2 regions of the Streptosporangium sp. LJ11 genome follow, and region 2 is predicted to be linked to the other one. Evidence: predicted binding sites of a transcription regulator. Region 2 holds the regulator's gene; the other holds the start of a gene.
What was found. The regulator LexA, encoded in region 2, represses DNA repair genes until DNA is damaged. The targets are predictions, from matches to a motif close to TCGAACANNTGTTCGA.
Positions count from the first base shown of each region.

Region 1 (4,371 bases), on a different contig from region 2:
TCGGAGGGCCGGGTCGCGAACCGCCGCCGCTCCTCGGGGGCGGTGTCACCCGACCGGATCGCCACCGAGATCTCCGGCACCGGGAGCCCGAGCCGCCGCGCGGTCTGCCTCAGCCCGGCCAGCGGCGCCCGGAGGTTGCGCTCGACGTCGACCGCCAGGGCCTTGAGCGGCGAGACGTACAGGACCCGGCACCGCCTCACCGGCTCGCCGTCCCCCCGGTCCCCCCGCGAACGCCCTCGCCCGCCCCGGGCGCTCGTACCGGCCGTATCACCGGTGCCACCCGTACCGGCCGTCAGGTCCGTATCGGAGGATCCGGCGTCCAGGGGGGAGCCGGGAGCGGAGGAGGCGAGCCGGTCGAGCGACCACAGGAAGGCGGCCAGCGTCTTGCCGGATCCGGTGGGTGCGACCACCAGCGTGTTGTCGCCCCGCGCGATCGCCGCCCACGCCCCCTCCTGCGCGGCGGTCGGCGCGGCGAACGCCCCGGTGAACCAGTCTCTGGTCATCCGGGTGAAGTGATCGAGCGCCCCGCCCGCGCTCGCCGTCTCGCTCATCGCCGCCCCCTAGCTCCCGGTCCGGACGACCGACCGGCTCACCGCCCATACTGCACGGCCCCACCGACAGAACCCGTGACCGCCCGTCCGGCGACCGGGCGGCGGACGGGAGCAGGTGGCCCGCGCATCACCTGCGGACGCACGGTTCGTCGGTGCTGCGGCAGCTCCTAGGGAGAGCGGATCCGCGGCGTTCGCCGGGACGGTGACCATTCGCCACCATGACGTGACGTCCGGGATAGGTTGGCTCCCTGCCGTTGAGGACATGGCTTTGACGAACACACGACGTATTGAGTGGTGAGCTAACGGTGAGCATCGACCATCAGGCCATCGAGGCGACGCGCGAGCGGATCAAGGCGGAGCACCTCAGGGCGCACCGCCCGCCGAGCAGCGCGAGGGGGCTGCACCACTTCGCGCTGATCTCCTCCGACGTCGAGACGACGATCGCGTTCTACCAGGACCTTCTGGAGTTCCCGCTGACGGAGATCTTCGAGAACCGCGACTACCGGGGGTCCAACCACTTCTTCTTCGACATCGGCAACGGCAACCTGCTCGCCTTCTTCGACTTCCCCGGTCTGGAGCTCGGCCCCTACAAGGAGGTCCTCGGCGGGCTCCACCACGTCGCCATCTCCGTCGATCCCTCCACGTGGGAGCGCCTGCGGGGCAAGCTGGAGGCGGCGGGCGTTCCGCACCAGGTCGAGAGCGGTGCGTCGATCTACTTCGCCGATCCCGACGGGGCCCGCCTGGAACTGCTCGCCGACCCCCTCGGCGAGATGTACGGCTCCCGCGTGCTCTGACGACCCCTCTCCCGCCTCCGGCCGCCCACGCCTTCCCCCTCGTCCTCGCCTGCGACGCTCCTCCCGCCTGTCCCCGTCTCGTCTGCCCTTCCCCGTCTCGTCCGCTCCGTCTCCGGCTCGTCCCCGTCCGGCGAAGGCCGGGAGAGCGGGACGCGGGCGCCTTGCGGCCCGGCGGCGCGCCGGGGTGGGCCGCGGCACGCCGGAGGGCATCCATACTTGAGGCATGCGCCTATCGGATTTCTGGAAGCGGATGAAGTCACACTTCGGCGACCAGTACGCCGAGTCGTGGGCCCGCGACTACGTCATCGCCGATCTCGGCGGCCGGACCGTGATCCAGGCGCTGGCCGAGGGGGTCGGCGCCAAGGAGGTCTGGCACGCCGTGTGCGGGGTGACCGACGTCGCTCCCAGGCTTCGCTGAGAGCCGGTAAGCACGCGGCCCGGTGAGCGGGCCGGAGACACGCGGCCCGGTAAGCGGAAGCCGGAGAGCGTTAAGGGCCCGCTCAGGACGGTTCCGTGAGCGGGGCGAGGAGCTTCTCCACCGAATCGGCCGCCCGCGCGGGATCGTCGGTGCTCTCCTCACCGTCCGGTGCCCACAGAAACAGCCAGCCGTCCCTGACCGGGGTGGCGAAGACGATGGTCTGCCGACGGCTGTCCGGATGCCACACCCACAGCACCGGGGCGGCGCCTCCGAGGGTGCGGCTCGCCAGCCCTCGTTGTCGCAGCTCGGCGGCGAGGGAATCGAGATGGGCTAGACGTTGCTGCGTGAACGTGTTGGGCACGTCGGACACCTCGGGTCGTTTCCCCTCAGGATCACTCCAGGTCAACCCGGTTACAACAGGTCCTGGGCAATTCTTGGAAATGTCGCCTCCCGGATGGGGTCCGCACCTCCCGGAGCTGTGGCCCGCCGGCCTGCCCGGCCGTGCCTGGTCGTGCGCGGGGGGACTCCGCGGCGGTTCGTGACTCCCGCAACGTATGGTGCCAACGGGCGGCGATCGAACAGTCGTTCGGCTATATTGAACAAGCCACCACTCTTGGCGTGCCCTCCCGAAATTGTCGGCGGCACCCCGTAGCTTTCTGGCAACCGATCCAACCCGCGACCCTTCAGGGGGCACCCATGGCAGCTAACGACCGCGAGAAGGCGCTTGAGACCGCACTCGCTCAGATCGAGCGGCAGTTCGGCAAGGGCTCGATCATGCGCCTGGGCGACGAGACCCGGGCGCCCATCGAGGTGGTTCCCACCGGCTCCATCGCGCTCGACGTGGCCCTCGGCATCGGCGGCTTCCCGCGCGGCCGCATCGTCGAGGTCTACGGTCCCGAGTCCTCGGGCAAGACCACGGTCGCCCTGCACGCGGTGGCCAACGCCCAGCGTGGTGGCGGCATCGCCGCGTTCATCGACGCCGAGCACGCGCTCGACCCGGAGTACGCCCAGAAGCTGGGCGTCGACACCGACGCGCTGCTCGTCTCCCAGCCCGACACCGGTGAGCAGGCGCTGGAGATCGCCGACATGCTGATCCGGTCCGGCGCCGTCGACCTGCTGGTCATCGACTCGGTCGCGGCCCTGGTGCCCAAGGCCGAGATCGAGGGCGAGATGGGCGACAGCCACGTCGGCCTGCAGGCCCGTCTGATGTCCCAGGCGCTGCGCAAGGTCGCCGGCGCGCTCAACAACACCGGCACCACCGCGATCTTCATCAACCAGCTCCGTGAGAAGATCGGCGTCATGTTCGGCTCGCCCGAGACCACGACCGGTGGAAAGGCGCTGAAGTTCTACGCCTCGGTCCGCCTCGACATCCGCCGCATCGAGACGCTGAAGGACGGCACCGAGGCGGTCGGCAACCGCACCCGGGTGAAGGTCGTCAAGAACAAGATGGCCCCGCCCTTCCGCGTGGCCGACTTCGACATCCTCTACGGCGTCGGCATCTCCCGCGAGGGCGGCCTGATCGACATGGGTGTCGAGCACGGCTTCGTCCGCAAGTCCGGCGCCTGGTACACCTACGAGGGTGACCAGCTCGGTCAGGGCAAGGAGAACGCGCGAAACTTCCTCAAGAGCCACCCGGACATGGCGAACGAGATCGAGAAGAAGATCAAGGAGAAGCTCGGCGTCGGCCCGCGCGTCGACAGCCCGGCCGCCCCGTCGCCCGTCCCCGCGGCTTCGGCCCCTGCCGCCGCGTCCGGTCGCGCGTCCGCTGCCGCTTCGGCTCCCGCCGCGTCCGGTCGCGGTTCCAAGGCCGCCGCCGCCCCCAAGCCGGGTGACGCCTGAATCCGGGCTGATCGATGACCACGGGACCTGACTCCGGTCCGGCCGGCGAGGCCGGGCCGAGAGACTGGGGAGCCTGGCCCGACGAACCTCGGGAGGGTTCACCGGGCCGGCGCGGCCGCGACCACGACCACGGTTCGTCCGCCTCGGAGGGAGGCTTTCGCGAGGAAGCCACGGACCCGGCGAGTGACGGGCCGCGAGGCCGGAAGAAACGTGCCTCACGGCGTGGGCGGCGGTCCGGGAGCGCCACCCCGGGCTTTCTTTCCGACCGATCCGACCGATCCGACGGGTCCGATGGACCTGACGGAATTTACGGATCCGGCAGGTCCGGCGCACGCGGCAGGTTCAGTGGACGTGACGGGTCCGGTGGAGGTGACGGGTCCGACGGGCCGGCCGAGGGGTCTCGGGCGAGCCGGGGGGCCGGATCCGATCCGCAGGCGGTTGCGCGGGGCATCTGCCTGCGGCTGCTGACCATGGCGCCGCGCACCCGGGCCCAGCTCGCGGAGGCGCTGCGCAAGCGCGAGGTGCCCCAGGAGGCGGCGGACGCCGTGCTGGAGCGCTTCTCCGAGGTCGGGCTCATCGACGACGAGGCGTTCGCCGCGGCATGGGTGAGCTCGCGTCACGCCGGGCGGGGTCTCGCCAGAAAGGCCCTCGCCTCGGAGCTCCGCCACCGAGGGGTGGACGAGGAGACCGTGAAGGAAGCGGTGGATCGGCTCGATCCCGAGGAGGAGGCGGAGACCGCTCGTCGCCTCGTGCGTCGCAAACTCTCCTC
Region 1 covers NZ_JBPXMB010000005.1:228,050-232,420, forward strand. The annotation lists gene ACTOQ3_RS10015 (ATP-dependent helicase) at 1-551, opposite strand, end outside; gene ACTOQ3_RS10020 (VOC family protein) at 857-1,345, shown strand; gene ACTOQ3_RS10025 (DUF3046 domain-containing protein) at 1,569-1,763, shown strand; gene ACTOQ3_RS10030 (hypothetical protein) at 1,846-2,124, opposite strand; gene recA (recombinase RecA) at 2,460-3,602, shown strand; gene recX (recombination regulator RecX) at 3,617-4,371, shown strand, end outside.
Region 1: the regulator LexA is predicted to act here: its motif matches at 2,338-2,353, upstream of recA (recombinase RecA).

Region 2 (4,371 bases):
ACTGGGTGAACGTCTCCTGTCCCAAGTGCGGCGGCCCGGCCAAGCGCGACACCGACACGATGGACACCTTCGTCGACTCCTCGTGGTACTTCCTGCGCTACGTCGACCCGGCGTACGAGGACGGCCCGTTCGACGTCGAGCGCGTCCGCAGGTGGGGTCCGATCGACCAGTACATCGGCGGCGTCGAGCACGCCGTGCTGCACCTGCTGTACGCCAGGTTCTTCACCAAGGTCCTGCACGACATGGGGATGATCGACTTCGTCGAGCCCTTCACCCGCCTGCTGAACCAGGGGCAGGTCATCAACCAGGGCAAGGCGATGTCCAAGTCGCTGGGCAACGGCGTCGACCTGGGCCAGCAGATCGACGCCTACGGTGTCGACGCGGTCAGGCTGACCGTCGTCTTCGCTGGGCCGCCCGAGGAGGACATCGACTGGGCCGACGTCTCCCCGGCGGCGTCGCAGAAGTTCCTGGCCCGCGCGTTCCGGGTGATGGCCGAGGCCGGCGCGGCCTCGGCGCCCGGGGTGGACGTCACCGCCGGAGACCTGAACCTGCGCAAGGTCGTCCACCACACCATCGACGAGGTCACCAAGCTGGTCGACTCCCACCGCTTCAACGTCGCGGTGGCCCGCATGATGGAGCTGACGAGCGCGGCCCGCAAGGCCATCGACTCCGGGCCCGGCGCCGCCGACCCGGCGGTCAGGGAGGCCGCCGAGACCCTGGCGGTCATGCTGTCCCTGGTCGCGCCGTACGCGGCGGAGGAGGGCTGGGAGCGGCTGGGGCACTCCGCCTCGGTCGCCACCGCGGGCTGGCCGGTCGCCGATCCGGCACTGCTGGTCCAGGAGTCGGTCACCTGCGTCGTCCAGGTCGCGGGCAAGGTGCGCGACCGGCTGGAGGTCTCCCCGGAGATCTCCGAGGCGGACCTGGAGGCGCTGGCCCTGGCGTCGGAGAAGGTTCGGTCCTTCCTGTCCGGGGAGCCGCGAAAGGTGATCGTCCGCGCGCCCAAGCTGGTCAACATCGTCCCCTAGGCGGCCGGGGAAGCCCTGAGAACGCCGGATGGGCGGTATCCCGTGTCGGGACACCGCCCATCCGGCGTGTCGCGCGTCCTCCGGCGTGTCGCGTGGAGGCCGGAGGCGCGTGGTATGGAACTCGCCTCGGGACGACGTGTTTCGAAACTCGCTCAGCAGGCGCGGAGAAGAACGGTCCGGAGCTCGCCCCGGAACGCTCGCGTCAGAGCTTGCGGAGGACCGCGACGACCTTGCCGAGCACGGTGGCCTCGTCACCCGGGATCGGGTCGTAGTTGGGGTTGTGCGGGACCAGCCAGACATGGCCGTCTCTGCGCTTGAAGGTCTTGACCGTGGCCTCACCGTCGATCATCGCCGCGACCACGTCGCCGTTGTCGGCGACCGGCTGCTGGCGTACGACCACCCAGTCGCCGTTGGCGATGGCGGCCTCGATCATCGAGTCACCGGTCACCTGGAGGAGGAAGAGGGTGCCCTCGCCGACAAGCTGCTTGGGCAGGGCGAAGACGTCCTCGATGCTCTCCTCGGCGAGGATGGGACCACCGGCGGCGATCCGGCCCACCAGGGGGACGTAGGCGGCGGTCGGGCGGCTGACCGGGGCCTCGTCCTCGCCGGAGTCGGGATCCACCCACAGCACGGGCTCGCCGGGAAGGCGGACCTCCAGGGCGCGGGGGCGGTGCGGATCACGCCGCAGGTAGCCCTTGCGTTGCAAAGCCGTCAGCTGGTGCGACACGCTGGAGGTGCTGGTGAGCTGCACCGCCTCACCGATCTCCCGCATGGACGGCGGGTAACCGCGCTGCTGCACGGAATCGCGGATCACCTCAAGGATCTTCCGCTGCCTGGGGGTGAGGCCAAGGGAGTCACGCCTTCGCACCGCCAGGTCGCTGGCGGCCGAACCGTTCTCGTTGTGCTGGCTCATACGAACTCCTCGCCTCCCGGTCTGTATTTAACACGTCGCACACAGCGACCATACCTCGGCCGAAGATCATATTCAAACAATTGTTCGAATGTCCTCGAAATCGGCGACGCCGTGGTGTACAACATCGTACGGGAGTTCGATCGACATCGTGTTCGATTCGCCGATCTTTCTTCGACATGTGTTCGGCCAGGTCGAGGGGATGGGGGTCACCATGAAACCGACCACGACGACACCGCGATCCAGGACCGTGCCGGCATCCCGGGCGGCGCGGCGCTCACCGGAGGCGCCGCGCCTGCGGCTCGTGCCGCCCCCGCGACCGGAGCCGGAGCCGGAGGTCGCGCGAAGGTCCGAGGCGGGGCCCGGGCCGGGGTCCGGGCGGGGGTCGGCGCCGGTGTCGGGACCGCTGCCGGGGCCGCGCCCCGGCCGTGGGCCGGGGCGGAGGTCCGGGCAGGGCCTCGAGCGGGTGTCCGAGCGGGCGTCTGGGCGCGAATCCGGACAGGCGGCCGCCCGTGAGCCGGGGCGGAGGTCCGGGCAGGGGTCCCGGCCGGGGGCCGAGCGGCTGTCCGGGCGTGAATCCGGGCAGGGGTCCGGCCGGGAGTCCGGGCGGTCGTCCGGGCGCGAGCGGAGACGGCGACCCGGTCGCGAGCCGGGCCGGAGGCCTGGCCGTGAGCCGGAGCGGGGGCTCGGGAGCGGATCCGGGCCGAGGAGGGCGCCGGGATCGGCGGTGGCGCCCGTGGTGCGGGCCCGCCGTTCCGGCGTCGCCCGTCCGTCGTCCGTCCGGCGGCCACTCCGGCTCACCAGGCGTGGAAGGATTGTGGCGGTGACGGTGCTCGCGCTCCTCACCCTGGGGGTGCTCTGGATCGGCGGGCGCATCGACATGGCCTCGGCGGGCGGGCGACCGGACCTTGAGGGCCTTCCCCGGATCACGGTGCACGCGGGCGACACGCTGTGGGAGATCGCGGACGCGTTGACGGAGGAGGCCGACGCCGGCCCGATGGTCCGTCGTGTCATGGACCTGAACGGGCTGTCCGGCTCGACGGTCCGGCCGGGGACCCGGCTCTATCTCCCCGAGGGCCTCGTCCGCTGAGGCCCGGGAGGGCCTGTCCCCGAGGTGGACCCCCGAGGTGGGGGAGGGGCGGCGGCGTACGTGGGGGAGGGGTCCGAGAGGGCGGTCGGCGGGCGGGGAGGGGGAGTGCGGGGTGTCTCGCCTGACAGATCGCCCGGGGCGTTTGTGAGGGAAGAGGTGCCCGGGACGAGAGGGGTCTCGCCCGGGTGGCGACACGCCGGGATGTGACGGCTGATCAGCGACTTCGTCCGGCAAGGTCGTTTCAACTTGCGTTCATGGTCGCGCACTTCTACGGTTGGACCACAACATCTAGTGGCTGCATCGCAACCCTTCACCACAGATTGTGTTTCCATTACCGCACCTCGACTATTCGAAGGTGTGTGCGCGAGCGTCTGGGCGTGCGCGTGGTGGGTAGGTGAAGTGGGTCGGCCGCTTCGGTAGTCAAGGAGGCGACACGCGTGCATTGTCCGTTCTGTCGCCATCTCGACACGCGAGTCATCGACAGCCGGGCCACCGAGGACGGTGGGGCCATCCGCCGCAGGCGCACGTGCTCCGAATGCGGGCGCAGGTTCACCACGCAGGAGACCGTCCTGCTCATGGTGAGCAAGCGCAGCGGTGTGACGGAGCCGTTCTTCAGGGACAAGGTGATCGCCGGGGTCCGGCGGGCCTGCCAGGGGCGGTCCGTCAGCGAGGACTCCCTGGCGCAGCTGGGCCAGCGGGTCGAGGAGAGCATCCGGGCCACCGGGTGCGCCGAGATCGCGGCCCACGAGGTCGGGCTGGCCATCCTGGGCCCGCTCCGCGAGCTGGACGAGGTGGCGTACCTGCGGTTCGCCTCCGTCTACCGGGGGTTCGAGACCCTGGCCGACTTCGAGGCGGAGATCGAGCGGCTCCGGGCGGAGCGCTCCACCGAGCAGGACTGATGCAGACCCCGGGCGCCGGGGGTGAGGCGGCGCGTTGATGTGGTCCGATTCGAGGGTTCTGCGGAGCCCCAGGAGGGGGAAGTCATGACGGAGACTGTCGGCGCGGTGACACGTGGGGGCAAGAGGCCGCGCAAGGGCCTGAAGATGAAGCGCATCTTCACCACGCCAGGCGTGCATCCCTATGACGAGCTGACCTGGGAGCGCCGCGACGTCGTCATGACCAACTGGCGCGACGGCTCGATCAACTTCGAGCAGCGCGGCGTCGAGTTCCCCCAGTCGTGGTCGGTCAACGCCGCCAACATCGTGACCACCAAGTACTTCCGCGGCGCGGTCGGCACCCCGCAGCGGGAGTGGAGCCTCAAGCAGCTGGTCGACCGGGTGGTGGGCGTCTACACGCGTACGGCGGTCGAGCACGGCTACTTCGCCACCGACGAGGACGCCGAGATC
Region 2 covers NZ_JBPXMB010000014.1:165,230-169,600, reverse strand. The annotation lists gene leuS (leucine--tRNA ligase) at 1-1,025, shown strand, start outside; gene lexA (transcriptional repressor LexA) at 1,228-1,938, opposite strand; gene ACTOQ3_RS21760 (LysM peptidoglycan-binding domain-containing protein) at 2,759-3,025, shown strand; gene nrdR (transcriptional regulator NrdR) at 3,463-3,924, shown strand; gene ACTOQ3_RS21750 (vitamin B12-dependent ribonucleotide reductase) at 4,009-4,371, shown strand, end outside.